Regions from separate parts of the Streptomyces sp. NPDC058671 genome, predicted to be linked through region 4. Evidence: riboswitches for the same ligand, from Rfam matches in the RefSeq annotation. Region 4 holds a riboswitch; each other region holds the start of a gene.
The links. Region 4 has a riboswitch for cyclic di-AMP ahead of ACFWV2_RS23675 (M23 family metallopeptidase). Riboswitches for the same ligand answer to the same signal wherever they lie in the genome.

Region 1: linked by a shared signal. The riboswitch ahead of ACFWV2_RS21725 (transglycosylase family protein) and the one ahead of ACFWV2_RS23675 (M23 family metallopeptidase) in region 4 are both predicted to bind cyclic di-AMP.
Region 2: linked by a shared signal. The riboswitch ahead of ACFWV2_RS08590 (M23 family metallopeptidase) and the one ahead of ACFWV2_RS23675 (M23 family metallopeptidase) in region 4 are both predicted to bind cyclic di-AMP.
Region 3: linked by a shared signal. The riboswitch ahead of ACFWV2_RS07685 (LysM peptidoglycan-binding domain-containing M23 family metallopeptidase) and the one ahead of ACFWV2_RS23675 (M23 family metallopeptidase) in region 4 are both predicted to bind cyclic di-AMP.

The regions. Positions count from the first base shown of each region.
Region 1 is NZ_JBHXSA010000017.1:86,341-93,344, forward strand. It holds gene ACFWV2_RS21705 (exopolyphosphatase) at 1-361, opposite strand, end outside; gene ACFWV2_RS21710 (DUF501 domain-containing protein) at 358-900, opposite strand; gene ACFWV2_RS21715 (septum formation initiator family protein) at 931-1,401, opposite strand; gene eno (phosphopyruvate hydratase) at 1,563-2,843, opposite strand; gene ACFWV2_RS21725 (transglycosylase family protein) at 3,167-3,886, opposite strand; cyclic di-AMP (ydaO/yuaA leader) riboswitch at 3,890-4,061, opposite strand; gene ACFWV2_RS21730 (transglycosylase family protein) at 4,320-5,450, opposite strand; gene ACFWV2_RS21735 (cytochrome P450) at 5,544-6,851, opposite strand; gene ACFWV2_RS21740 (globin domain-containing protein) at 6,950-7,004, shown strand, end outside.
Region 2 is NZ_JBHXSA010000005.1:189,837-196,840, forward strand. It holds gene ACFWV2_RS08575 (GNAT family N-acetyltransferase) at 1-1,125, opposite strand, end outside; gene ACFWV2_RS08580 (HPr family phosphocarrier protein) at 1,341-1,622, shown strand; gene ACFWV2_RS08585 (GntR family transcriptional regulator) at 1,766-2,449, opposite strand; gene ACFWV2_RS08590 (M23 family metallopeptidase) at 2,699-3,469, opposite strand; cyclic di-AMP (ydaO/yuaA leader) riboswitch at 3,482-3,647, opposite strand; gene ACFWV2_RS08595 (M16 family metallopeptidase) at 3,888-5,285, opposite strand; gene ACFWV2_RS08600 (M16 family metallopeptidase) at 5,282-6,640, opposite strand; gene ACFWV2_RS08605 (DNA topoisomerase (ATP-hydrolyzing) subunit A) at 6,822-7,004, shown strand, end outside.
Region 3 is NZ_JBHXSA010000004.1:293,420-300,423, forward strand. It holds gene ACFWV2_RS07670 (STM4012 family radical SAM protein) at 1-494, shown strand, start outside; gene ACFWV2_RS07675 (STM4011 family radical SAM protein) at 552-1,418, shown strand; gene ACFWV2_RS07680 (SGNH/GDSL hydrolase family protein) at 1,405-2,199, opposite strand; gene ACFWV2_RS07685 (LysM peptidoglycan-binding domain-containing M23 family metallopeptidase) at 2,361-3,374, opposite strand; cyclic di-AMP (ydaO/yuaA leader) riboswitch at 3,379-3,566, opposite strand; gene ACFWV2_RS07690 (tyrosine-protein phosphatase) at 3,927-4,748, shown strand; gene ACFWV2_RS07695 (DUF6126 family protein) at 4,765-4,920, opposite strand; gene ACFWV2_RS07700 (helix-turn-helix domain-containing protein) at 4,940-5,569, opposite strand; gene ACFWV2_RS07705 (aspartate aminotransferase family protein) at 5,640-7,004, opposite strand, start outside.
Region 4 is NZ_JBHXSA010000019.1:133,395-140,398, reverse strand. It holds gene ACFWV2_RS23680 (PrsW family intramembrane metalloprotease) at 1-942, shown strand, start outside; gene ACFWV2_RS23675 (M23 family metallopeptidase) at 1,053-2,189, opposite strand; cyclic di-AMP (ydaO/yuaA leader) riboswitch at 2,201-2,346, opposite strand; gene ACFWV2_RS23670 (PP2C family protein-serine/threonine phosphatase) at 2,548-3,759, opposite strand; gene ACFWV2_RS23665 (MerR family transcriptional regulator) at 3,885-4,625, opposite strand; tRNA gene ACFWV2_RS23660 (tRNA-Met) at 4,747-4,820, opposite strand; gene ACFWV2_RS23655 (rhodanese-like domain-containing protein) at 5,002-5,496, opposite strand; gene sigJ (RNA polymerase sigma factor SigJ) at 5,760-6,665, shown strand; gene ACFWV2_RS23645 (phosphatase PAP2 family protein) at 6,793-7,004, opposite strand, start outside.

The DNA of each region.
Region 1 (7,004 bases), on a different contig from region 4:
GGTCGCCGGTGATGACCTCGGGCTCGACACCGAGGATCTCCACGACCCCGTTCACGAACTCGTCGCGGTTCTCGGCGTCGCGGGAGGCGGAGGTGGCGACGAAGCGGATCCGTTCGGCGCCGAGCTCCTCGATGACCCGGGCGTACTCGCGGCAGGCGGCGAAGGTGCGCTCCAGGGCCTCGGGCGCGAGCCGGCCCGTCCTGTCGACGCCCTGGCCGAGCCGGACGATCGTCATCCGCCGGTCCAGCTCGACGAGGTCACCCGTGGAGCCCGCGCCGGAGGCGCTGTCGGGCACGGTGACGTCGGCGACGAGGAGGCGGATCGAGTTCGTACCGCAGTCGATCGCGGCGACCCGGGTCACGCGCCCTTCCCCTCTTCCTTGTCGGCGCACGGGCTGACGCACGCGCCCTTCGCCCACCACTCCGGCAGCATCGCGAGCGCCTCGTCGCCGAACGGGTTCACGCCCGGGCCCGCGGCCAGCGAGTGACCGACGAGGACGTGCAGGCACTTGACCCGGTCCGGCATGCCGCCGGCGCTCGGGAAGCCCTCCAGGACCTCGATGGCGTCACGGCGGGCGAGGTAGTCCTCGTGGGCGGCCCGGTAGGCGGCGGCGAGCTCCGGGTCGGTGGCGAGCCGGGCCTGCATCTCCTTCATGACCCCGTTGGCCTCCAGGGTCCCGATGGCCGAGGCCGCCCGGGGGCAGGTCAGGTAGTACGTGGTCGGGAACGGCGTGCCGTCGGGCAGCCGGGGCGCGGTCTCGACGACGTCCGGGTTGCCGCACGGGCAGCGGTGCGCGATGGCGCGCAGGCCGCGGGGCGGCCGGCCGAGCTGGAGCTCGAAGGCGGCGATGTCCGCCTCGGTGGGCTCGGTGCGTTCGGTCTGCGGAGGGGGCGTTTCCATGTCTGCCTTGCTCGTCAGGTCGTTACGGGCTTACGGGCGGTCGGCGCGGTCCACGCCGTCCCAGAGGTTGTCGTACCAGGGGCGGTCCGCCGCGCCCTGGTCGGCGCGGGGCCTCTGCTCCGCGCCGGGGTCGTTCACGGTGAACCCGGTCTCGCCGGGCAGCACGTAGTGCAGGTGCTCGCGGGCGAGGCGGCGGACGTAGGCCGGGTCCTGGAGGCGGGCCTTCTCGTCCTTCAGTTCCTCGACCCGCCGGGCGGCCTCGGCGGCCCGGCGTTCCTGCTCGGCGATCTCACCCTGCTGGGAGACGTAGCTCCGCATGGGGTAGGCGAGCGCCACGACGAGGGAGCAGACGACCAGGGCGAGGAAGGCCGCGCGGCCGGTGAGCCGGGAGCGGCGCGCCTGGCGGCGGGTCTGGGAGCGGTAGACACGGGCGGCGGTCTGCTCGCCGAGCAGCCTGATCCGGGTCGCGGTCGAGAACCGGTCCCGGTCCTTCGCGGCCATGTCGTGTCGCCTCCCCTGTTCACGCGGACGTCCCCGCACACGGTACGGGACCGAGTACGGGGACGTACGGATGAGCGGGGGTGTCAGCCCTCGCTGTGGCTGATCAGCCCTTACGGCGCCTGCTCAGCCCTGGTGCGTCTGCTCAGCTCTTCCTGCGTCGCTCAGCCCTTGAAACGCGGGAAAGCGCTGCGGCCGGCGTAGACCGCGGCGTCGTCGAGGATCTCCTCGATGCGCAGCAGCTGGTTGTACTTGGCGACGCGGTCCGAGCGGGCCGGGGCGCCGGTCTTGATCTGACCGCAGTTCACGGCGACCGCGAGGTCGGCGATGGTCACGTCCTCGGTCTCGCCGGAGCGGTGGGACATCATGCACTTGAAGCCGTTGCGCTGGGCCAGCTCGACGGCGTCGAGGGTCTCGGTCAGCGAGCCGATCTGGTTGACCTTGACCAGGAGGGCGTTCGCGGAGCCCTCCTCGATGCCACGGGCCAGGCGCTCCGGGTTGGTGACGAACAGGTCGTCTCCGACGATCTGGACCTGGTCGCCGAGGCGCGAGGTGATGGTCTTCCAGCCGTCCCAGTCGTCCTCGTACAGCGGGTCCTCGATGGAGACCAGCGGGTACGCGGAGACCAGCTCGGCGTAGTAGTCCGTCATCTCGGCGGCCGTGCGGGACTGGCCCTCGAACGCGTACGAACCGTCCTTGTAGAACTCGGAGGCGGCGACGTCGAGCGCGAGCGCGATGTCACGGCCGGGCTCGTAACCGGCCTCCTTGATGGCCTCGATGATGAGGTCGAGAGCGGCGCGGTTCGACTCGAGGTTCGGCGCGAAGCCGCCCTCGTCGCCGAGACCGGTGGACAGGCCCTTGGTCTTCAGGACCTTCTTCAGGGTGTGGTAGACCTCCGCACCCCAGCGGAGGGCCTCGGAGAAGGACTCCGCGCCGATCGGGGCGATCATGAACTCCTGGATGTCGACGTTGGAGTCGGCGTGCGACCCACCGTTGAGGATGTTCATCATCGGAACGGGCAGCAGGTGCGCGTTCGGACCGCCGAGATAGCGGAAGAGCGGGAGGTCGGAGGCCTCGGACGCGGCGTGCGCGACGGCGAGGGAGACGCCGAGGATGGCGTTGGCGCCGAGCGAGGCCTTGTTCTCGGTGGCGTCCAGGTCGAACATGGCCTGGTCGATCAGGCGCTGCTCGGTGGCGTCGTAGCCGACGAGCTCCGGGCCGATCTGCTCGATGACGGCGAGGACGGCCTTCTCGACACCCTTGCCCAGGTAGCGGTTGGGGTCACCGTCGCGAAGCTCGATGGCCTCGAACGCACCGGTGGAGGCGCCGGACGGAACAGCAGCACGGCCGGTGCTGCCGTCGTCGAGGCCGACCTCGACCTCGACCGTGGGGTTGCCTCGGGAGTCCAGGATTTCCCGGGCTACGACGACGTCGATGGACGGCACGAGCATCTCCTTCTGGGATGTGACGCTGGATGTGACGCAAGGTCGGTGCGGGGTCGCTCGGCCTTGCGACAAGAGCCTAACCGGCGCGGGGGCTCCGGTCGGCCGGGCGCCCGCCCCCTGGGACGAAAAAGGACCCAAGGGCATGCATCCCGGGACGAAGGGCCCCGGATCTACTGGGCGGTAACCGTCATGTCCGGCGTGCTGCGGAAAGACGGGAACCCCGGCCCGGCGCGCACAGGGGGGAGGCGCGCCGGACCGGGGTGGTCACCGCGGGAGGGTCGTGGGGGCCGCGTGAGCCGCCGGACTCACGCGGACCGCCGGGCTCACTTCAGGTGGAGCTGCTGGCCCGGGTAGATGAGGTCGGCGTTCTCGACGACGTCCTTGTTCAGCTCGAAGAGCTTGCTCCAGCCGCCCTGGACGCCGTGCGCCCGGGCGATGGTGCCGAGGGTGTCGCCGGACTCCACCTTGTACTCGCCGTCACCCTTCTTGACCGACTTGCCGGTCGGGGTGGTGACGGTCTTCTTGGTGGCGGCCTTCGGCGTGGCCTGGCGCTGCGGGGTCTGCTGCGCGGACTTCTTCGGGGCCTGGCGCTGCTCGCTGCGGGTGGTCGGCTGCTCGGCCTTCCGCTCCTGCTGCTGCGGGGCGGACTCGGCGGAGCCGCCGCTGTAGGAGGCGTTGGAGAGGCCCACGCCACAGCTCGGCCAGGCACCCTTGCCCTGGCCCGCGAGGACCTTCTCGGCGATGGCGATCTGCTGGGACTTCGACGCCTGGTTGGCGGTCGAGGCGTAGGCGGTGCCGCCGTACGCGGCCCAGGTGGAGGCCGAGAACTGCAGGCCGCCGTAGTAGCCGTTGCCCGTGTTGATGGACCAGTTGCCGCCGGACTCGCACTGGGCGACGCGGTCCCACTCGGAGGCCGTGGCGGCCGAGGCGGTGCCCGCGGTCATCAGCGGGGCCGCGACGGCGACACCGGTGACGCCGACGAGCGTGACGACCTGGGTGGCCTTGGAGGGACGGCGGTGCTTGCCCTTGCCGGAAAACAGCATGGAGATTCTCCTCACCGACGCCTGTGAGGTGAGCTGTCGGGTTCGGGCCGGAAAGTTGCCCGGCCGCGTGCTGTGGCACGCGGCTTCACCCCAAGCCGTTCGCCGGCCGTCTCTCAACGGCCGGGACCGGCACTTACCTTGGGTCCCCCACTCCTGCCTTCGGCGCTTACGCGACGACTGTTCCCATCGGCCGACGGCAGGATTCGGCGTTTCGGTCGACGGGGCCCGCGGTGGCGAGCAGTGACGACCGTAGACACAGACCCGCCGGAAGTTCAAAGAGGCGTATTGCGGAAATATCGCCCCTACTTGCCCTCCGGCGAGTGGCATTTGTGCAGGTGAGGGGTGACGGGAGCCGACCGTGCGGGCGGGACACGCCAGTTGGGGCGAAGAGACCCATGTCTCACTTACCCAGAACCGGACATAAGCGCTCGAATCATTCGGCGTTCGCGGGCGAACCTTCCGTCAGATCGAGGCTCTGACCAGGGAGGATGAGATCCGGGTCGACACCGACCGTCCGCCGGTTGGCGTCATAGAGGGCGGTCCAGCCGCCGGGGAGCTCGTTCGCCCGCGCGATGTCGGACAGGTTGTCACCCGGCCGCACGGTGTACGCGTCCGAAGTGTCCTGACTGTCCGTTGCACCCGAATTCTTCACCGCGCCGACCGGGGTCGCGGTGAGGGGGCTTTCGCCGAACTTGTTAGCGGATGAGGCATGTCTACCTGATTCGGTAGAAGTGTCCCCCTTGCCGCTTTCCTCCGGTGCGGCGCCGCCCCGGTGCTTGCCGGTGCCGACGGTGGCCGACGACCCGTCACCCGCCGACGTACCGGGCATCACGGACGTACCGGGCGTGACAGAGGCGTCAGGGGTGTCGGGGGTGACCGGCGTGGTCGGCGCGCCCGGCGACGTCGGCACGGCCGGGTGGGTCGCGTCGGTCGGGGCGGTCGGCACGGAGGGGCTCACCGGGGTGGTCGGCGAGACGGGAGCCGTCGGCGTGACGGGCCTGCCGGACGTCCCGGAAGTGGCCGGTGCGACGGGCGCGGTCGGCGTCGCGGCCGTCCCCGCGCTCGGCTTCGCGGTCGCGGAGGTGCCCGTCGAGGCCCCCGGCAGCCCCGCCGTCCTGTTCGACTCGACGACCGGCCCCGTGGGCGCCCTCGGGACGGAGGCCGGGCCGGGATTCACACCGGGGGCCGTGCCGTCGTTCGTCAGGCCGGCGATCGGCGCGCAGGTGGCCCATTCGGCGGAGCCCCTGGCGAGGGCCTTCTCGGCCACCGCGATCTGCTGGGCCCGGCTGGCCAGGTCGGCGCTGGGCGCGTACGCCAGGCCGCCGTGCCGCTCCCAGCTGTCCTGGGTGAACTGGAGCCCGCCGTACATGCCGTTGCCGAAGTTGGCGCTCCACTGGCCGCCTGACTCGCACTCGGCGACGCGGTCCCAGGTGGCGGCGTCGGCCGCGGAGGCGGAGCCCGTGGCGAGCAGCGGCAGCGCCATGGCGGAGCCGGTCACACCGGCTGCGACGACGAGGGCGGGGGCCTGACGGGGGCGACGGTGTCGTCCGTTCCCGGAACGCATAGGAGCGCCTTTCGCGTGACGGCTGAGAGTGCCGCGAACGTAGCGGTATTCGAACGCTCGTCACAAGTCGATGGCCCCGCGATCACGCGAAGATCACATTTCTGATACGCCGTCAGTGTGCTGGAGCGGTACGGACGGGGAGAACTCCACCGGAAGCGTGCGCAATCCGCGCATGATGAGCCCTCCGCGCCACCGGAGTTCGGCCGGGTCCGCGGCAAGTCGCAGGTCCGGAAGGCGCGTCAGGAGGGTCGCGAGAGCCGTCTGTCCCTCCAGGCGGGCGAGCGGCGCGCCGAGGCAGTAGTGGATGCCGTGCCCGTACCCGAGGTGCTGGTTGTCGCGCCGCGTGAGGTCCAGGCTGTCCGGCGCCGTGAACCGCTCCGGGTCCCGGTTCGCGGCGGCCAGCACGACCAGCACCGGGTCCCCCGCCGGGATCGTCTGCCCGCCGATGGTCAGCGGCTCCGTCGCGTACCGCCAGGTCGCCATCTCGACCGGCCCGTCGTACCGCAGCAGCTCCTCCACGCCCGTCCCCAGGAGTCCGGTCTCGCCCGCCGCGAGGGAGGCCTGGAGTCGTGCGCGCTGCTCGGGATGGCGCAGCAGTTGGTACACGCCGTTGCCGATGAGGTTGACGGTCGTCTCGAAGCCCGCGAAGAGAAGGATGAAGGCCATGGCGGCGGCCTCGTTCTCGGTGAGGTGCTCGCCGTGGTCGGACGCCCTGATGAGTCCCGAGATCAGGTCGTCGCCCGGTTCGAGCCGCTTGCGGTGGATCAGCTCCGCGAGATAGCCGCGCATCTTCTTCACCGACCGGGCGACCCCGCCCCGGGGTCCCCCGCCGTGCCGGATCATCATCCCGGCCCAGTCCCGGAAGTCGTCCTGGTCCTCCTCGGGCACGCCGAGCAGGTCACAGACGGCGTAGATCGGCAACGGGAAGGCGAACTCGTGGATGAGGTCCGCGCTGCCCCGCTCCACGAAGGAGTCGATGAGGCGATCGGTCAGCTCCTGCACGCGCGGGGTGAACTCGGCGACGCGGCGCGGGGTGAAGGCCTTCGACACGAGGCGCCGCAGCCGGGTGTGGTCGGGCGGGTCGATGTTGAGCAGATGGGTCATCAGCTCGGCCTTGCGTTCGCCCGGGATACCCGTCTTGCCCTTCGCGTGCGGGGACTCCGCGTGGTGCACCGGGTCCTTGGAGAGCCGTTGGTCGGCGAGGGCCTGCCGGGCGTCCGCGTACCGGGTCACGAGCCAGGCCTCGACCCCGCTCGGCAGCGTCGTCCGGTGTACGGGCGCGTGCTCCCGCAGCCAGGCGTAGGCGGGGTACGGATCGGCGGCGAACTCCCAGGTGAAGAGCTCGGGGACGGGGGTGCGGTCGGGCGAGGAGGCGGGGGCGGGGCCGGGGGTGGTGCTCACCCCCCGACGGTACAGGGCGGCCCCGGCGGTGAGGTGTGTGGAGATCCTGTGATCAAGAAGGGGGGCCGTGCCCTAGATTCGTGTCGGTGGATCCCCAGATGCTCAGAAGCACGTTCGCGGTCGTCGAGAGACGGGCCGAACACGCCGTCACCT
Region 2 (7,004 bases), on a different contig from region 4:
CTGCGGCGCGAGGGAGGCGTTGAGCCGGACGTCGTCGGCGGTGGTGATGATCCCGAAGGCGTTGGGGCCGATGATCCGCATCCCGTACGAGCGTGCCTGCCGGACGAGCTGCCGCTGCCGTTCGCGGCCGTCGGCCCCGCTCTCCGCGTATCCGGCGGACAGGACGACCAGGCCCCGTACGCCGTGCTCACCGCAATCCGCGACGGCCTCCGGCACCCGTTCGGCGGGGACCGCGACGATCGCGAGGTCGACGGGTTCTCCGATGGCGCCGACGGACGCGTGGGCGGGGACACCGTCGAGCTCCGAAGCCTCGCCGGTGGGGAGCGCGGCGTTGACCGCGTACACGCGTCCCGTGAAGTCGGCTCCGAGGAGGTTGCGGAGGACGGTGCGGCCGACGCCGCCGGGGGCGCGCCCGGCTCCGACGACGGCGACGGACCTGGGGGTGAGGAGGCGCTGCACGGAGCGTGCCTCGGCCCGCTGCTCCCGTGCGCGCTGGACGGCGAGGGACCGGTCGGTGGGTTCGAGGTCGAGGTGGAGCCGGACGGAGCCGTCCTCGAAGCTGCGCTTCTGGGTGTAGCCCGCGTCCGTGAAGACCTTGATCATCTTGGTGTTGGCGGGCAGGACCTCGGCGGCGAAGCGCCGGATGTCCCGTTCGCGCGCGACCGCCGCGATGTGTTCGAGCAGGGCGGAGGCGACACCGCGTCCCTGGTGGGCGTCCTGCACGAGGAAGGCGACCTCGGCCTCGTCGGCAGGCGCGGAGGCGGGCAGTCCGCGGTCGTCGATGCGGTCGTAGCGGACGGTGGCGATGAACTCGCCGCCCACCGTCGCCGCGAGCCCGACCCGGTCCACGAAGTCGTGATGGGTGAAGCGGTGGACGTCCTTGGCGGAGAGCCGCGGATAGGGGGCGAAGAAGCGGTAGTACTTCGACTCGTCCGAGACCTGCTCGTAGAAGCTGACGAGGCGGTCGGCGTCGGCGGCGGTGATGGGCCGGATGCGCGCGGTGCCGCCGTCGCGGAGCACCACGTCCGCTTCCCAGTGGTCGGGGTAGTCGTGGTCCGGTGGCTCGGGACGCGCCTGTGGTGCCGGGTGTTCGGCCGCTTCCGACTGCTCCGACGCGCTCTGCATGGGGCCAGCCTACGGCCGCGACACGGCTGTGGCACCGGTCGCGTGGAGGGTGCGCGCCGTGCAAGGTAGGGGCACGCCGTGCAAGGTGGGAGCACGCCGGGTGCGGCAGGAGCGGGTCGGAAGACGGTCCGGTCCGGGCCGGAGGTCGGCGTGGAGCACCGGGCGTCCCGTGAGAGACTGGTCTAGACAACCGCTAAGACTTGAAGGGCAACACCATGGCTGAGCGCCGCGTCAACGTCGGCTGGGCCGAGGGCCTGCACGCCCGCCCCGCGTCCATCTTCGTCCGTGCCGCCACGGCTTCCGGCGTTCCGGTGACGATCGCCAAGTCCGACGGCACCCCGGTGAACGCCGCCTCCATGCTCGCGGTGCTCGGCCTGGGCGCGCAGGGCGGCGAGGAGATCGTCCTCGCCTCGGAGGCCGAGGGCGCCGAGGCCGCTCTGGACCGTCTGGCGAAGCTGGTCGCCGAGGGTCTCGACGAGCTCCCCGAGACCGTCTGAGCCGGGTCGACCTTCTCGTACGGCGAAAGGCCGTGGCTGCCGGAATTCCGGCGGCCACGGCCTTTCGCATTTCCCCCCGAGCGACTTTCGGGCAGCACGGGACCAGCCCGCCGAATTCGCATTCTTTGTATACGGTGCGCGCGTTAATTCCGGGCGCTCGCCGTGTTGACGACATGTTGCGAAACCCTCACACGACCGCGCGTCGGCCTTTTGAGGTGGTGCAGCGGCTGCGAGCGCTCCGCGTGCAGCGCGGTCAGCGCCCGCGCCCGCTCGGCGTCACCGCGCGCGAGGGCGTCCACGATCGCGCCGCGCTCGGCCCAGGCCTCCACCGGCTGCGCGGGCTCCTCGACCGCGTACATCCAGGCGATCTTGTGGCGCAGCTGGGTCAGCAGCGCCGTGAGCGCCGGGCTGCCGGAAGCCTGTGCCAGCGTCTCGTGGAACCAGCCGCCCAGCGAGCGCAGATCCTCGCCCTGACCCCGCCTGGCCCGCTCCTGCCCCAGCCTGACCAGGCCCCGGAGCACCTTGAGGTGGGCCTCGGTGCGCCGCTGGGCGGCTCGTGCGGCGCCCAGTGGTTCGAGCAGCGCCCGCATGTCGAGCAGATCGGCCGCCTCCTGCTCGGTGGGCTCGGCGACCTGCGCGCCCGCGTGGCGGCGGGTGACGACGAAGCCCTCGGACTCCAGGGTGCGCAGGGCCTCGCGGACCGGGACCCGGGAGACCCCGTACCGACGTGCGAGCTGTTCCTCGGTCAGCCGGCTGCCCCGCTCGAAGACGCCGGAGACGATGTCGTCCCGGATCGCCGTGCATACCGAGTGCGCGGGAATGCGCATGTCCGACCTCCGCCTTGGTCTGCGCGAGACAATTCCAGAGGCGCCTGTTCTGCGCCCGATCTGCGACTCTATTGCAGCGCGCCGGAATTTCCGATGCCCCAGCGGAATATGGACGCCTTTTGACCGACGAAAAGCCCCGGCTCAGCACGAGCCGGGGCTTTTGCGACGCGACGCGGACCGGCCCTCGGGGGCCGGGGTGCGGTCAGGGGGTACGGGGTGCGGTGACGCGGGCGCGGCGGACGCCGTGCGTCAGACGCTGACGCCTCGGGCCCGGAGGTAGGCGACCGGATTGATGTCGGAGCCGTACTCGGAGCTCGTACGCGCCTCGAAGTGCAGGTGCGGGCCGGTCGAGTTGCCGGTCGAGCCGGAGATGCCTATCCGCTGGCCCGGTTCGACGCTCTGGCCGACGTGGACCTCGATGGAGGAGAGGTGACCGTACTGGGTGTACGTGCCGTCGTTCATCCGGATGACGATGTTGTTTCCGTACGCGCCGCCCCAGCCGGCCTCGACGACCGTCCCGGAGCCGACGGAGACGACGCCGCTGCCGTAGCCGGCGTGGAAGTCGACGCCGGAGTGGCTGCCGGAGGACCAGAGCGAGCCGCCGGTCTGGTAGCCGGTGGACACGTACGAGCCGGCGACGGGGAGCTGGAAGGAGTTCAGACGGCGGCGCTCGGCCTCACGGGCGGCGCGCTCCTCCGCCTCGCGGATCTCCTTGGCGCGGGCCTCCGCCTTGCGCTTCGCCTCGGCTTCGGCCTTCGCCTTCGCGGCGGCCTCGAAGGCCTCCTGCTCCTGGGCGGCGGCCTGGGCGTTGATCCGGTCCACGAGGGAGTCCTCGGTGATCACCTTGGTGAGCCCGGTGTCCTCGACGGAGCGGTTGTCCGCGTCGGCGGCGAGTGCCGGGGAGGCGAGGGTTCCGATGACGCCGGTGGTGGCGAGTGTCGCGGCGCCGGCGAAGCCCACGCTGCGGCGCGCCATCCGGCTCGAACCACGATGCTTCCCGGTGGCACGGGTGAACGCCATGTAGTGGCTGATCCTTTCCTTCCCTCTCGCCTACCGGGTTAGCTGACGGGTTCGGAGCAGGAAGGTCTCCTACGAGCCCCTCCGTACGAGACGAAGGCGCCCGATTCACCCCAGGGACTACGTGTGGGTCCCCGGCTCCCCAGGCTCGCGCCTGACGGGGACTCGGCGATGACTGTCCGGTTGCCGCGGGTGCGGCGGGTGCAACTGCCGAACAGACGCAACGACGCTATGCGGATCACCTTTCAATCACCAACCGGACCGGCCTGTTTGTAAGACATGCCACAGAGCAAACGATCACCCTTGCTGCCAATACGGACAAAGGGGAGGGCTCCGACGACATCGTTCGTCGGAGCCCTCCCCGTGCCCCTCTTCTCAGGATCCGGCCGGAACCGGTCCCGGCCGGGGCCAGGAGCCGGAATCAGCCCGTCACGACGGTGACTTCACCGATGCCCAGCGCGCGCACCGGGTCCGCGATCTGCGACGCGTCACCCACGAGCACCGTGACGAGCCGGTCCACCGGGAAGGCGCTGACCACGGCCGCGGTCGCCTCGACCGTGCCCGTCTCGGCCAGGCGGGCGTACAACTGGGCCTGGTAGTCGTCCGGAAGGTGCTGCTCGACCTGGTCGGCGAGCGTCCCGGCGACGGAGGCGGCCGTCTCGTACTTGAGCGGGGCGACCCCGACGAGGTTCTGCACGGCCGTCTCGCGCTCGGCGTCGGTCAGGCCCTCGGCGGCCAGCGTCCGCAGCACCTTCCACAGGTCGTCGAGCGCCGGGCCAGTGTTGGGCGTGTCGACGGAACCGCTGATGGCGAGCATCGCGGCGCCGTTCCCCTGGCTGTCCGAACGGAGCACCTGCGCGAAGGCGCGCACCCCGTAGGTGTAGCCCTTCTCCTCGCGCAGCACCCGGTCGAGTCGCGAGGTGAGGGTGCCGCCGAGGCAGTACGTGCCCAGGACCTGGGCCGACCAGACGCGGTCGTGCCGGTCGGGACCGATGCGGCCGATCAGCAACTGGGTCTGGACGGCGCCGGGTCGGTCCACGATGACGACCCGTCCGGTGTCGTCGGCGGTGATCGGCGGCATCGGGAGCGGCTCGGCAGGCTCGCCGGTCCAGGCGCCCAGGGTCTCGGCGAGGACCTTGTCCAGGTCGACGCCGGTCAGGTCGCCGACGACCACGGCGGTGGCCGTGGCGGGCCGGACGTACGCCTCGTAGAAGGCGCGGACCGCGGCCGCGTCGATCGCCTCGACGGTCTCCTCGGTGCCCTGGCGCGGCCGCGACATCCGCGACTCGGCAGGGAAGAGCTCCTTGGACAGCTGCTTGGCGGCGCGACGGGCCGGACTGGCCGTCTCGTGCGGGATCTCGTCGAGACGGTTGCGCACCAGGCGCTCGATCTCGGTGTCCAGGAAAGCCGGGGCGATCAGGGCCTCGGAGAGCAGCCCGAGGGCCTTGGGCAGCCGGGAGACGGGGACCTCCAGGGAGACCCGTACGCCCGGGTGGTCGGCGTGCGCGTCGAGCGTGGCGCCGCAGCGCTCCAGCTCGGCCGCGAACTCCTCGGCGCTGCGCCGGTCGGTGCCCTCGGAGAGCGCGCGCGCCATGATGGTGGCGACACCGTCGAGACCGGCGGGCTCGGCGTCCAGCGGGGCCGGCAGGAAGAGCTCCACGGCCACGACCTGCTGACCGGGGCGGTGGCTGGTCAGCAGCGTCAGGCCGTTGTCCAGCTTGCCGCGGTCCGGGGCGGGGAAGGCCCAGGGCCTGGCGACGCCGGGCGTCGGCTGGGGGTGGAAGTCCATGCTCGTCAAAGACACGGCGGCGTCGGTCACTGGTCCGCTCCCTCTGCGTCGTCATCGCCGTCGGCGTGGTCGCTCTGCTCGGTCGCCAGGGGCTCGTAGACGAGCACCGCGCGGTTGTCGGGGCGCAGCGCGGCCGCGGCGGCCGCCCGCACCTCGTCGGCGGTGATGTCCAGGACCCGGTCGACGGCCGTGAGGGCGAGCTGCGGGTCGCCGAACAGCACGGCGTACCGGCACAGTTCGTCGGCGCGGCCCGCGACGGTGCCGAGGCGGTCGAGCCACTCGCGCTCCAACTGGGCCTGCGCGCGCTCCATCTCCTCCGGCGTGGGGCCCTCCGCGGCGAACCGGGCGAGCTCCTCGTCGACGGCCGCCTCGATCCGGGGGACCTCGACGCCTCCGGAGGTCTTGACGTCCAGCCAGCCGAGCGAAGGCGCTCCGGCGAGCCGCAGCAGGCCGAAGCCGGCGGCGACGGCCGTACGGTCGCGGCGGACGAGACGGTTGTGCAGACGGGACGACTCGCCGCCGCCGAGCACCGTCAGGGCCAGGTCGGCGGCGTCGCACTCGCGCGTGCCGTCGTGGGGCAGCCGGTAGGCGGCCATCAGCGCGCGGGCCGGGACCTCCTCCTCGACGACCTCGCGCAGCTGCTCGCCGATGACCTCGGGCAGGTCGCCGGAGCGCGGTTCGGGCTTGCCGTCGTGGCCGGGGATGGAGCCGAAGTACTTCTCGACCCAGGCGAGGGTCTCCTCCGGGTCGATGTCGCCGACGATCGACAGCACCGCGTTGTTCGGGGCGTAGTACGTGCGGAAGAAGTCCCGCGCGTCCTCCAGGGTGGCCGCGTCCAGGTCGGCCATGGAGCCGATCGGCGTGTGGTGGTAGGGGTGGCCCTCCGGGTAGGCGAGGGCGGTCAGCTTCTCGAACGCCGTGCCGTACGGCACGTTGTCGTAGCGCTGGCGGCGCTCGTTCTTGACGACGTCCCGCTGGTTCTCCATGGACTCGTCGTCCAGGGCGGCGAGCAGCGAGCCCATGCGGTCGGCCTCCAGCCAGAGCGCGAGCTCCAGCTGGTGCGTGGGCATGGTCTCGAAGTAGTTGGTGCGCTCGAAGCTCGTCGTGCCGTTGAGCGAACCGCCCGCACCCTGCACCAGCTCGAAGTGCCCGTTGCCGTGGACCTGCTTCGAGCCCTGGAACATCAGGTGCTCGAAGAGGTGGGCGAGGCCCGTGCGGCCCGGGACCTCGTGCCGTGAGCCGACGTCGTACCAGAGGCAGACCGCGGCGACCGGGGTCAGGTGGTCCTCCGAGAGCACCACGCGCAGGCCGTTCGCCAACCGGTGCTCGGTCGCTGTCAGGCCGCCGGAGCCGGCCTCGGCCGTGGCCGTGTGACCCATGGGCATGTACGTCCCTTCGATCGCGATGTGAAAAGGTCCTGCCACTGTATGCAAGCGCGCCGACACCTGACGAAGTTCCCGTCCCTTCGAGAAGTCCCTCTTCCGGGTCGCGGTCGGCGTTGTCGGTGGCAAGGTCCACAATGGTCCGCGTCAGTTCAACCATGTTGGTGAAGGAGCCGCAGCCGCGATGGCCCGCCGCAGCACGAAGACACCGCCGCCGGACGACGCGTTCGAGGAGCGAATCCTCGACATCGACGTCGTCGACGAGATGCAGGGCTCCTTCCTCGAGTACGCGTACTCGGTGATCTACTCGCGTGCCCTCCCCGACGCCCGGGACGGCATGAAGCCCGTCCAGCGCCGCATCGTCTAC
Region 3 (7,004 bases), on a different contig from region 4:
TGCGGATGTTCCGGCGGGCGGACGCCGCACCGCTCGGCCCCGACGACCACCCCTGTCAGACGGACGGGATGATCGGCCTGGGCTGCGGGGCCCGGTCGTACACGTCGGCCCTCCACTACTCCTTCGACTACGCCGTCGACATGCGGGAGATCCGCTCGATCATCGACGCCTACACGGAGACCCCGGACTTCTCCCGCGTCGAGGTGGGCCGCTGGGTCGACGCCGGGGAGGCCCGCCGCCGCCACCTTCTCCAGTCACTGCTCCAGGCCGAGGGCATGCCGGTCGCGGGGTACGAGGAGCGGTTCGGGTCCTCGCCGTTCGCCGACTTCGCCGAGGAGCTGGGCCGGTTCGAGCGGCTCGGTTGGCTGGACGGGGACGCCCCGGCGGGACTCCTCCGCCTGTCACCGGACGGGCTCGCGTACTCGGACGGGCTCGGCCCGGAGCTGTTCTCCCCCGACGTGCGGGCCGCGATGGCCGCGTACGAGCCGAAGTAGGGGGCCGGCATGGACCTCACCCTCGGCTCGGGCCGGGATCAGGCCCCTGACCCGGGCATGGACCTGACGTTGCTCTACCGCGGGCCGCTCTCGTCCTGCGACTTCGACTGCCCGTACTGCCCCTTCGCCAAGCGGCGGGACAGCCGTGAGCAGTTGCGGGCGGACCGGGCCGCGCTCGAACGGTTCACCGGGTGGGCAGCCGGGCAGACCGGCGACCGGCTGCGGATCCTCTTCACGCCGTGGGGCGAGGGTCTGGTGCGCTCCTGGTACCGGCGGGCGCTGGTCGACCTGTCGCGGCTGCCGCAGGTCGAGCGGGTGGCGATCCAGACCAATCTGAGCTGCCGGACGGACTGGCTGGCGGAGGCCGATCCGGAGCGCGTGGCGCTCTGGTGCACGTACCACCCCGGGCAGACGCCGTTCGAGCGGTTCCTCGCCAGGTGCGGAGAACTGGCGGAGCGGGGCGTCCGGTTCAGTGTCGGCGTGGTCGGCCTGCCGGAGCACGCGGAGCACGCGAGCCGGCTGCGTGCCGCGCTGCCGCCGCACGTCTACCTCTGGGTGAACGCGGCGGAGGGGCACACGTACACCGACGCGGAGGCGGGGGCGTGGACGGCGATCGATCCGCTGTTCCCGTACAGCCGGCATCCCCACCGCTCGGCGGGGCTGCCGTGCCGGACCGGGGAGTCGGTGATCTCGGTGGACGGCGAGGGGACGGTGCGGCGCTGCCACTTCGTCAAGGCCGAGCTGGGGAACCTGTACGACGGTTCGTACCGTGCCGCGCTGCGTCCCCGGGCCTGCCCCCTCGCCGTCTGCGACTGTCACATCGGCTATGTGCACCTGGAGACACTGCCGCTGTACGACGTGTTCGCCGGCGGGGTCCTGGAGCGGATCCCGGCCGGCGGTCCGTCGCCGCTCAGAGGGGCATGAGGTCCGGTCGCTTGGCCGCGACGTGGTCGCCTGAGCTCTCGCCGCGCAGCCGGCGCCCGATCCACGGCACGAGGTACTCCTTGGCCCAGTAGATGTCGTCGCGGCGCACCTCCAGCGTGCCGCGCGGGGGTACGGGCGGCCAGACCTGGTCGGGGTCCGCGGGCACCGGCAGGCCGAGGACCTGGGCGGCGCGGAGGGCGACCCGGGTGTGCCCCTCGGCCGAGAGGTGCAGCCGGTCGCTGTCCCAGGCGCGCCGGTCCTGCACGGACCGGAGGGACCACAGGTCGAGGACCGGGCAGTCGTAGCGGTCCGCGATGGCCCGGACGTGGGCGGTGTAGGTGGCGATCTTGCCCCGCAGGTGCCTGAGCACGGGCACGTCACGGGTGTCGAAGCCGGTGGTCACCATGACGGTGCCGACGGCGGAGGTCAGTTCGGCGACAGCGCGCTCGAAGCGCTCGGCCACGTCGTCGGGGTCCGTGCCGGGGCGGATGATGTCGTTGCCGCCGGCACAGAAGGTCACCAGGTCGGGGGCGAGTTCCTTCGCCCGCGGGACCTGTTCCGCCACGATCTGGTCGAGGAGGCGCCCGCGTACGGCCAGGTTGGCGTAGCGGAAGGCGTCGCCCTCCGGCAGCCGGTCGGCGAGCAGGACCGCGAGGCGGTCCGCCCAGCCGACGTACGTCCCGTCCGGGCCGGGGTCTCCGACGCCCTCGGTGAAGCTGTCACCGATCGCCGCGTACGACCCGAATACGTTCTTGTCTCTTGATCTCGAATCGTCTGCCACGGGAGCACATCCTTCCCTCTGGGATGTGACCTACGCGACCGTAAGGAGGGGTTGACGCCGGGTGACATATGCCACCGATAAAGAGTTTGCCAAGCCGGAATAGACGGGGAACGCGCCGGTGGCCCGGCACGGGAGTGCCGGGCCACGCGGGTGCCGGTGCGTCAGATGGAGACGCCGTGCTGGCGCAGGTAGCCCAGCGGGTCGATGTCGGAGCCGTAGCTCGGCGAGGTGCGGATCTCGAAGTGCAGGTGCGGGCCGGTGGAGTTGCCGGTGGAGCCGGAGAGGCCGATCTGCTGGCCGCCGCTGACGGACTGGCCGGACGAGACGGAGAGGGAGGAGAGGTGGGCGTACTGGGAGTAGCTGCCGTCGGCGTGCTGGATGACGACCTCGTTGCCGTAGGCGCCGCTCCAGCCGGCCGAGACGACCGTGCCGGCGCCGACGGCGCGAACGGTGGTGCCGGAGGAGGCGATGAAGTCGACACCGGTGTGGTAGCCGGAGGACCACATGGAGCCGGAGGCGCGGTACGGGGTGGAGATGCCGCCGCTGACCGGGGAGACCCAGCCGGACCCGGAGGTCGAGGCGCCGGAGCCCGTGGACCGCTCGGAGGACGAGGAGGAGCCGGAGTCCGAGGAACGGGTGACGGAGGCCGGGGCCTCGGCGCGGTCGTCGCCGCGGGAGGCGCGCGGGGTGTCGCCGTTCTTCGAGGAGGACGTGGCGGCCGGCTCCGTGGACCGCGCGGGGGCGGCCTTGGGCGCGGTGCTCTTCGGGGCGGCGGCCTTGGCGGTGCTCTTGGCCCCGAGCGTGAGCTTCATGCCGGGCAGGATGAGCGAGGGGTCCTCGCCGACGACCTGGCGGTTGTCCGCGTACAGCTTCTGCCAGCCGCCCACGAGGCGGTGGTCGGCGGCGATCTTCGACAGGTAGTCGCCCCGCACGACGGAGTACGTCTTCGGTGCGGCCTTGGCGGCGGGTGCGGCCTTGGCGGAGGCGGGGGCCTTCGCCTGGGCGGCAGCGGTGACGGCCTGGCCGGCGGCGGCCGGGGCGGACTGCTCGGCGGCGTGGGCCCCGGTGGCGCCGAGGAGCGGGAGCGCGACGACGGCGCCTCCCGTACCGGCGGCGGCGATTCCGCGGGTCAGGCGGTTGGTCTTGATGCGGCGGTGCTTACCCTTCGCGGGCATGGCGAATTCCTCTCCGGCGCCTACGAGGTGAGCTGTCGGGTTCGGACTGGAGATGCCCGGCCGCGCTCTCACGCGGCTTCACCCCAAGCCGTCCTGCGTCGCGGGACCGGCGTACTTCCTGGGTCCCCCGCTCCTGCCACACATGGGTGAGTGGGAATTCCGGACGGTGGCAGGATTCGGCGGTCCGACCGGATTGACGGTGACGCTAGACGAGCGGGGTCGGCGCGAACAAGCCACCGTTTTCCACCGGCTTTCCCCGCCCTGTCCCTGCCCCGGAATTCCGGTCACCCTCCGTGGATGACGGTCCTTCGATCCCCCTTTCACGCAGGGCAATTGGTTCCGGCCGTCGGCCACGATCCGTCACCTTTATGACCCTGCTCACGCACCGAAGCTCATCTCCCCCGTAAACGGGGCGCGTTATACGCAAGGCCTCAATTCGGACAGATCACTCATTCCCGTGCAGGGGGGTGACCCGGCACCGTCCCGCCTGGATGATTGCCCCTGGAACCGATCTCGCTTCGGGCACCCGACCGCCGACCACCAGGAGCATCCGTGACGCAGCAGCTGCCGCAGGTCCCGCCCCTCGACATGACCGAACCCGCGCTGACCGAGGTCCGCAACTTCCGGGACGTGGGCGGCCTGCCGACGACCGACGGGCGAGCCGTCCGCCCCGGGCGCCTCTTCCGCAGCGGCCACCTCGCCCACGCGACCGCGGCGGACGCCGCCTTCCTCGACTCGCTGGGCCTGCACACCGTCTTCGACTTCCGGAACCTGGCCGACCGGAAGGTGGAGGGCCCGGACGTCGAACTGCCCGGCGTGCGGAACGTGAACATACCCCTCAACGATCCGGCGGACGGCAAGGAGTTCTGGAAGCTGGTCCGCGGCGGCGACATCCCGCAGCTGCGGGAGATCCTCGGCGACGGCAAGGCGGCCGCCACCATGTCCGACTCGTACCGGAGGATGGTGGTCGAGCGGACCGCCGAGCACAGCCGGATCCTGCACGCCCTGGCGGAGGACAGCCTCCCCGCCCTGATGCACTGCGCGGCCGGCAAGGACCGCGCCGGGCTCTCCATCGCGATCACGCTGCTCGCCGTCGGGGTCGAGCGGGCGGCGATCGAGGCCGACTACGTGAAGTCGAACGAACCGCACCGCCGCTACAAGGTGCGCCGCAGCTCCACCGCCCCGGACGCCATGTCGCCCGAGGTGATGGAGCTGCTGAGCCCGCTCTTCGACGCGCGGGTGGAGTATCTGCGCGGAGCCTTCGAGACGATCGAGACGACCTGGGGCTCCGTGGACGCCTATCTCGCCGAGGGCCTGAAGCTGGCCCCGGAGACCCGCGAGCTGCTGCGGGAGCGCCTGCTCACCGAGGCGTGACCCCCCCCCCCCCCGCCTACTGGTTCTGGCCACCCAGCACGAAGAGCAGGTAGAGGAAACCGGCGAAGAGGTGGCCGGCGATCAGATAGGCGAAGAGCCGGAGGACCAGCCCCTTGGGGAACTTGCCCTCCCCGCGCTCTTCACCGGTGACCGGTCGTGACTTCTCGGACATGTCAGCCCTTTCGGAAGTATCAGCGTCGGTGCGGCGTCCCGTCGCCGAGACACAGCTCGGCCACGGGACTCCGCAGCAGGGTGTGGACGAACAGCAGCTCCGCCCCGCCGGGAGTGGCGGCGCCGATCCGGTGCGGGGTGAGCGAGTCGAAGTGCGCACCGTCCCCGGGGTCGAGGACGTGCACGACGTCACCGAGCGCGAGCCGCACCCGGCCCTCCAGGACGTGGATCCACTCCTCCCCCGGGTGGACGCGCACGATGTCGGCCCGGGTGGCGTGCGGCACGTGGACCCGCAGGCACTGCAGGGCGCGCCCGGCGCCGCCCGCCTGGCGGTAGACCCAGCCGTCGGCCTCGACGGGTTCGGAGCGGGCCGCCCGGACGACGGGGTCGCGCTCGGGCGGCGTCTCGCCGAGGAGCTCGGAGACCGTCGTACCGTAGATCCGGGCGAGGGCGAGCAGCATCGGCAGCGAGGGCTGCCGGTTCCCCGTCTCCAGGCGCGAGAGGTGGGCCGGGGAGAGGCCGGCCCGCTGGGCGGCGGCCTCCAGGGTGAGTCCCCGGCGGCGGCGCAGGGCACGCAGCTGCGGGGCGACGTCCGGCAGGGAGCCGGGTGTGGCGGGGTCCGGGGAGGGGTCCCCGGGGACGTGGTCCATGCGTCCATTCCGCCAGCATCGTGCCTCTGAGGCAAGTTTCTTGCCTCAGAGACAAAGACCCGGCCCGGGGTCAGCGTTGTGCGACGGCCTGCTTCACCAGGGTCCTCCCGAAGTCCCACATCAGCCCGCCGCCGCCGTGGGCGTCGTCCATGACCGCCGTGAAGGCGGTGACGAACCGGTCCACGTCCGCCTCGTCGATGATCAGCGGCGGGATCAGCTTGATCACCTCCAGATGGTCCCCGGAGACCTGGGTGAGGATCCTGTGCCGCTGGAGGAGCGGGACGACGACCATCTGCGCGAAGAGGCCCTTGCGGGCCGCCTGCAGCATCGTCCAGCGGCCGCGCAGCCCCAGCGAGGACGGCCTGCCGAACTCGATCCCGATCATCAGCCCGCGCCCGCGGACCTCGTGCAGCAGTTCGTACCGGGGTACGAGCTCCCGCAGGCGGCCGGACAGCAGGTCGCCGATGCGGCGGGCGTGGGCGACCGTCCCCTCGTCCTCCATGACCGACAGGACCGCGAGCCCGGCCGCCATGGCCTGCGCGTTCGATCCGAAGCTCGCCGAGTGGACGAGGACCCGGTCCATCGACGAGTAGACCCTCTTGAAGATCCAGTCCTTGCCGAGGGTCGCGCCGACCGGCACGTAGCCGCCGGAGAGCGCCTTGGCGACGCAGACCAGGTCGGGCTCGACCCCCTCCTCGTGCTGGTACGCGTAGAAGTCGCCGGTCCTGCCGAGGCCGGTCTGCACCTCGTCCGCGATCAGCAGGGCACCGTGCTCGTGCAGCAGGTCCTGGGCGGCGCGCAGGAAGCCGGGCGGGGCCTCGTGGACGCCCTTGCCCTGGATCGGCTCCACGACGAAGGCGGCCACGTCGCCGCCGCGCAGCTCCCGTTCCAGGGCTTCGAGGTCGCCGAGTTCGATCGCCGTGTCGGGCAGCAGCGGGGCGAAGCCGTCCCGGAAGCCCTTCTCCCCGTTGACGGAGAGGGAGCCGGTGGTCAGGCCGTGGAAGGCGTGGGAACAGTAGAGGACCCTGGGGCGCCCGGTGGCGTACCGGGCGAACTTGAGGGCGGTCTCCACGGCCTCCGTGCCGCTGCTGCCGAAGAACACCCGGTCGAGGTGCGGGCTGTGGCCGAGCAGCCGTTCGGCCAGGAGTCCGGGCAGCGGCGGGCAGTCGAAGCGGGTGAGGTCGGCGAGCTGGGCGTCCAGGACGTCGTGGAGGGCCTTGCGGACGACGGGGTGGTGCCGTCCGAGGCCCATCACGCCGAAGCCGGCGAGCATGTCGAGGTGGTCGACGCCGTCGGCGTCCCAGAAGTGGGCACCCTCGGCCCGCTCGTACACCTTGTCGAAGCCGATGGTGTGGAGCATCCGCGGCAGTTGGGGGTTCAGGTGGCGGGCGTGCAGCTCGTACCGCTCGCCACCGCGTTCGGCGAGCAGCGCCCG
Region 4 (7,004 bases):
GCGGTGCGCTGGATAGCGACGGCCACCGCGGACCCGGACTCGGCGGACACCCTCGGTGCGACGGTGGTCGCCCCGGTGGTGGAGGAGAGCGCGAAGGCGGCCGCGATCCTGCTGCTGTTCCTCTTCCGCAGAAGGAACTTCGGCGGTCTCGTCGACGGGGTCGTGATCGCCGGTTTCACCGCGACCGGCTTCGCCTTCACCGAGAACATCCTCTACCTCGGCAACGCCTTCGGCGAAGACCAGGAGTTCGGCTCCTCCGGTCTGGGCTCGGTGACCGCGGCGACCTTCTTCGTACGGGTCGTCATGTCGCCGTTCGCGCATCCGCTGTTCACCGTGCTCAGCGGCATCGGTTTCGGCTTCGCCGCGCTCGCCCCCCGCGGCAAGCGCCTCCGGAAGGTGCTGCTGCCGCTCGCGGGCCTCCTGCTCGCCATGGGCCTGCACGCCGCCTGGAACGGCTCGGCCACCTTCGGCGGCCCCTGGGCCTTCTTCGCGGTGTACGGGGCGCTGATGGTCCCGGTCTTCGGCCTGCTGACCTGGCTCGCGGTGTGGGGCCGGCAGCGGGAGCTGCGCACGATATCCGGGGAGCTCCCGGCGTACGCGGCGGCCGGCTGGCTCTCGCCCGCCGAGCCGCCGGCGCTCTCCTCGATGCGGGCCCGTCAGCTGGCCCGCTCGTTCGCCGCCCGGACGTACGGTCCGGCGGCGGCGCGGACGGTGGGCGAGTACGAGTCCTTCGCGACGACCCTGGCGCTGCTCCGGGACCGGGCCCGGCGCGGCACGGCCGGGCCCGACTTCCCGGCCCGCGAACAGGAGCTGCTGCACCACCTGTGGCAGCGCCGCGAGGTCGCCTCCCCGGCGCTCACGTACGCGGCCAGGGCGACGGGCCGGGTGTGGGCGCCCCCGCAGTACCTGGACTACGACGGCTACAACCCGTACCGGAGCTGAAGGCCCCGCTCCCCCGTCCTCAGGGCCCTCGGACCGTCAGGGTCCCCAGCCGTCAGGGTCCCCAGCCGTCAGGGCCCTCGGACCGTCAGGGTCCCCAGCCGTCAGGGCCCTCAGACCGTCAGGCCCTTCGAGCGGAGCCACTCCGCCGGGTCGATGCCGGAGCCGCCGGGCGTGTGCACCTCCATGTGGAGGTGGGCGCCGGTGACGTTGCCGGTGGCGCCGACGCGGCCGATCGTCTCGCCGGTGCCCACGGTCTGGCCGACGCCGACCGTCATGGACGACAGGTGGCAGTACCAGACCTCGGTGCCGTCCTCCAGCTCCAGGACGATCCGGTAGCCGTACGAGCCGGACCAGCCCGCCGACTTCACGGTGGCGCCGTGGACCGCCTTGAGCGGGGTGCCGGTGGGGGCGGCGAAGTCGAGGCCCGTGTGGTGGCCGGAGGACCACATCGAGCCGGACTGCATGTAGGTGGCGCTCACGGAGTACGAGGAGAGGGGCATCGAGTAGCTCGCGGCGAGCTGCGCGAGGCGCTCGGCCTCGGCCTTCGCCCTGGCCTCCTCCTCCGCCTTGGCCTTGGCCTCCGCCTCGGCCTTCGCCTTCGCCTCGGCGGCCGCCTTCTCCGCCGCCTCGGCCTTGGCCGCGGCCTCCGCCGCGGCCCTCTCCGCCGCCGCCTTCTCGGCCGCGGCCTTGTCGGCGGCGTCGGCGGACGCCTGCTGCTGCTCGGCCTGCTGGAGGATGCGGGCGCGCAGGGCCTCGCCCGCGTCGGCGGTGCCGGTGGCCGCCGTGGCGGCCTGCGCGGCCGTCGCGCCCCGCTCGTCGTCGGGGGTGGTGTACGTGGCGGCGGTGAGCGGGTTCGGGTTGGAGCGGGGGGCCTCGGCGGCCGCCAGATCCATGTCCGAGGCCGTGTCGGCGTCCTCGTCCGGGAGAAGGTCGCCGACGCCCGGAAGGTCGTGGGCGTCCGGCAGGTTTAGGTCCGGGAGGTCCGGCAAGGAGATGGCTACGGGCGGCCTCTCCTGGGCGGTGGCGAGGCCGCCGGCGCCGACGGCCGCGATGACACCGACGCCGAGGACGGTGGAGGAGCGGGCGAAGTGGGAACGCTGCTTGACGACCCGGTGCCGGCCGCCGGAGCGGCTCTGGGCACGGAGGGAGTCCTCGGTGGGATTCCACTCGGTGCCGGGCGCGGCGGGACCCGCACCACCACCGAAGGCGTCGAAGGGTGCCTCGGGTGCGGGGGTGTTGGACGCCACGAAGGGGCGCTCCTTTCCTTCCTTCTCGCCTACCGGGTTAGCTGACGGGTTCGGAGCAGGAAGGTCTCCTACGGGCACGTCGCAGCGATGCGATGAGCCCGATTCACCCCAATTGGTGGTTCCCCGGTTCCCTTTCAGGATTCGGCGCGTGCGCACGGTGCCGCCTCTTGCGGCGGCTGGGACGACCGCGCTGCGTTATCGAACGTTAATAGACAGGGGGTCCCGATTCCAAGCCGTTCCTCTTGATCATTCATGGAATTGGGCGAGAATGGCCCGAGTTGACCGTCCTTCAGCGGGAGCAGCCCAAACCCCTGCGATCTGACGTTATGTCAATTGTTATCGCAGCGACACCTTCCGACTACGACCGGTGACCGGAGCCGCCCGGCGGCACCACCGGCATCGTGCGGCGCCGCTCCGGCTGCCCCGTCGCCGGACGGCTCAGGGCGAGCAGCGCCATGTCGTCCGTCGTCCCGCCGCCCGTGTGCCGCCGTACGTCGTCCACCAGCGCGTCGAGCAGCTCCTCCGGCCCCGGGAAGATCCGCCCGGCGAGCCGCTCCCCCGGGTCGTAGAAGACACCCGCCGCGTTCCGGGCCTCCGAGAGGCCGTCGGTGTAGAAGAGCAGCGTCGCGCCCGGCGGGTAGGGGCGCCCCTCGGCCCGGTCCGGCCACGCCGCCAGATCGCCCATGCCGAGCGGCAGGGCCGGCTCGGTCGGCTCCAGCGTGTCCAGACGCCCGTCGGCGTACAGGATCAGCGGCGACGGGTGCCCGCGGTTGACGACCCGCACGAAACCGTCGAAGGTGCCGTTCCCGTCGCCGCGCGGGATCTCGGCCAGGACGGCGGTGGTGAACCCCTCGACGGCGTCGAGCCCGTCCCGGCGGGTGCCCTCACGGGTCAGCGCCCGTTCGAGGCGCTGCGCCACGCCCTCCAGGCTCCGCTCCTGCTCGGCCGCCTCGCGGAAGGCCCCGATGACGACGGCGACGGCCTCGACCGCCTCCATCCCCTTGCCCCGGACGTCGCCGACGACGAGCCGCACCCCGTAGGGGGTGTCCTGGACGGCGAACAGGTCGCCGCCGATGAAGGCGTCCGCCTGCGCCGCCTCGTAGCGGGCCGCGCACTGCAGACCCCCGATCCGCTCGGCGGGCGTCGGCAGCACCGCCTTCTGCGCGGTCTCCGCGATGACCCGCGCCGAGGCGAGCCGCTCACCGCTCCTGCGCACGACCCGGCTGATGAGGAGGGCGAGCGCGGCGACGGTGACCACGGTCAGGGTCTCGGTCAGGGTGGGGATCTCGTCGGCGGTGCCGTTGTAGAGGTGCAGCCCGACGGAGGCGAGGACGGCGGCGATCCCCGTCAGGAGCGTCGTGAGGGTGGAGAAGAAGGGGGCGGCGATCAGCGGGGCGGCGGAGAAGAGGGGCGCGGCGGTGTACTCGGGCGGTGTCAGCAGGTCGAACACGACCCCGCCGGCGATGACCAGCGGAGGCAGCGCCCGGATGAACCGCCGGGCACGCCCGTACGAGCGGCGGCCCTCACCGCCCCGCCGCTCACCGCCGCCCGCTCCTAGGGGGTGCCCCACCTGTGCTCTCCTGCCCGGTCCGTACCCGGCCGCGGTCGGTACCGCGCCCTACCAGGGTGGCCGCCGCCCCGCCGGGCGGCGACTCCCACGGGGCCGACTGGCGTACGGGCGGGCGCCCGCCCCCGTCAGAGGTTCCGCTCCGCGTAGATCTCCATCGCGTCCCGGACGAGGACCGCGGTCCCCTCACCGTGCTTGTCGTAGTTCGCGGTGAACCGCGGGTCGTCGACGTACATCCGGCCGAGACCGATCACGTACTCCTTGGTCACCGCCGTGGTGTGCGTCAGCCAGGCGACCTGGCGGCGCGCGATCGCCTGCACCTCGTCGCTGCCGGCGGCCAGGCCGTCCCTGAGCGCCCGCCCGAAGTCGCGGGCGATGCCGGACTGCTCGTCCATGAACGCCTTCTTCTGCCCGGCGTCCAGCGACCGCCACCAGCGGTCGCCCTTCTCGTACGCGTCGCGGCCCCAGCGCTCGGTGACCTCCCCCTCGTACGCCGTGTGGTCGAAACCGTCGAACACTTCGTCGGCCATGAGTTCTTCTCCGTTCTCCGTCTTGTGGAGAGTGGTCCACACCGACGCGATCCGGCGTCCGATGCGCTCCCGCTCCTGCTCCAGGAGGGCGAGATGGGTGCGAAGGGCGGCGGACGTGTCCCGCTGCCCCGCGAGGACCTCGGCGATGGCGGGCAGCGAGAGCCCCAGCTCGCGCAGCAGCAGGATGCGCTGCAGACGCACGAGCGCCGCCTGGTCGTAGTACCGGTAACCGTTCGCGCCGATCCGGCTCGGTTCCAGCAGTCCGCGCTCTCCGTAGTGCCGGAGGGTGCGGCTGGTGGTGCCGGCCTTCTTGGCGACCTCTTGGATCGACCACTCCATACCGAGAACGCTAGATCTTGACGTCGCGTCAAGGTCAAGCCGACGCGGCCGCGGGGTGCCGCGGATACGACGAAGGCCCGGATCCGATCGATCTCGGATCCGGGCCTTCGTTGCTACTGAGTAGCGGGGACAGGATTTGAACCTGCGACCTCTGGGTTATGAGCCCAGCGAGCTACCGAGCTGCTCCACCCCGCGTCGGTAAACACGACTGTACGCCATGACCGGTGCGATCACGAAATCGGTTTACGTCGGCAACGATCGGCGGCCGGTCAGTCGGCGGGGCCGGGGGCGGATCGGCGCCGGCGCGCGGCGGGACCGGGAACGGATCGGTGCCGGTCAGCGGCGGTGGGCACGGTCAGTGGTGGTGGGCACGCGGTCAGCAGCCGCAGTCGTCCGAGTCGATCGGCGCCGTCAGCGGGTCCGCCGCCTTCTCCGCGGGCCCCTCCCAGGTCTCGTACGCAAAGCCCTCGCGCACCCAGTACTCGAACCCGCCGAGCATCTCCTTCACCTGGAAGCCCAGCTCGGCGAGGGCCAGCGCGGCGCGCGTCGCACCGTTGCAACCGGGACCCCAGCAGTACGTGACGACCGGCACGGACCGGTCGAGCAGCTGCTCGGCCTGTTCGGCGATGAGCGCGGTGGGCAGGTGGAGCGCGCCGGGGACGTGCCCCTGGTCCCAGGAGGCGGTCGAACGCGAGTCGATGACCACGAAGCCCGGGTCGGTTCCCTCGGCGGCGGCCGTGGCGAGCGCGGAGGCCACGTCGGAGACGTCGGCGTGGAAGGCGAGGCTCGCGGAGAAGTACGCGGCAGCGGCGGCGGGGGAGGCGGGCGGGGTGCGGAGTACCGGGTTGACCTGCGTCGTTGTCGTCGTCATGGTGATCAATCTACGGAGGAGGACCACCGCGCTGAAGTGAGGATCCACGGCGGTCGGGGGTGTAGACCGGGGAATCCCGCGCGTCGACCGGAAGACGGCGCGGATCTCACGCCTCGGGACCGTACGGCCGGACCACCGTCGCGCCTGCCGTGTCACATCGACGAGGTTTCGTCCGTCATGACGTCATGAAGAGGAGATGGCATGACGAGGTGATGGCGTGATGAGGTGACGGCGTGACGGGACGTGGACGGGGAGAGCGACGAGTGGACCACGACGAGAAGGAACTGCTGGCCCGGCGCTTCGAGGCCGACCGGGGGCACCTGCGAGCGGTGGCGTACCGGATGCTGGGCTCGCTGGGCGAGGCCGAGGACGCCGTCCAGGAGGCCTGGATCAAGCTGAACCGCAGCGACGTCAGCGGCGTGACGAACCTCAGCGGCTGGCTGACCACGGTCGTCGGCCGCGTCTGCCTCGACATGCTGCGCGCCCGTGGCTCGCGCCGCGAGGACCCGCTGGAGTACTACGTCCCCGAACCGGTCGTCCGGCTCCCCGACACCGCCGACCCCGAGCACGCGGCCGAGGTCACCGAATCCGTCGGTCTCGCGCTGCTCGTCGTCCTGGAGAGCCTTTCGCCGGCGGAACGGCTCGCGTTCGTCCTGCACGACATGTTCGCCGTGTCCTTCGACGAGATCGCCCGGATCGTCGACCGCACCCCGGCCGCCACCCGCCAGCTCGCCAGCCGCGCCCGCCGCCGGGTGCGGGACGCCTCCCCGGCCGCCGGACCGGACGCGCGGAGGCAGCGGGAGATCGCCGACGCCTTCCTCGCCGCCTCGCAGGGCGGCGACTTCGAGGGACTGCTCGCGGTCCTTGACCCGGACGTGGTGCTGCGCGCCGACGGGGGCAAGGCCCTCGCGGCCGTCTCCAAGATCGTCCGGGGCGCCGAGGCCGTCGTCGCCCAGGCCCTCACGTACGCCAAGTTCCGTACGGGGGCACTGCCGCTCCTGGCCAACGGCGCGCCCGCGGTCCTGTCGGTCGCGAACGGACGCCCGGCGGCCCTCATGGTGTTCACGATCGCCGGGGACCGGATCGTCGAGCTGCACATCCTGGCGGACCCGGAGCGCCTCGCCGCGCTCGACCTCTCGGAGGAGGACCTCGGCCGAGCGAGGTACTGACGCCCGGGCCGGCGGAGGCTCAGGCGGGCGGTCCGCCCCCGGCCGGCCGCGGGCCTGGGGCCGCCAGGCGGAGCCTCAGGCGCTCGGTCCCCGACCGGCCGCGGGCCTGGGGCCGCCGGGCGGAGCCTCAGGCGCTCGGTCCCCGGGCGGCGGATCCGCGGGCGGCGGACCAGGAGGCTCCGGCCGCCAGGGCGAGGCCGGCGCTGGCGATGCCGAGGACGGCGCCGGCGGCGACGTCGCCGGGGTAGTGGACGCCGGTGTGGACCCGGGAGTAGCCCACCGCCATCGCGAGGACCTGGAGCGGCACCGCGGCCGGGGGCAGCACCACTCCGACGGCGG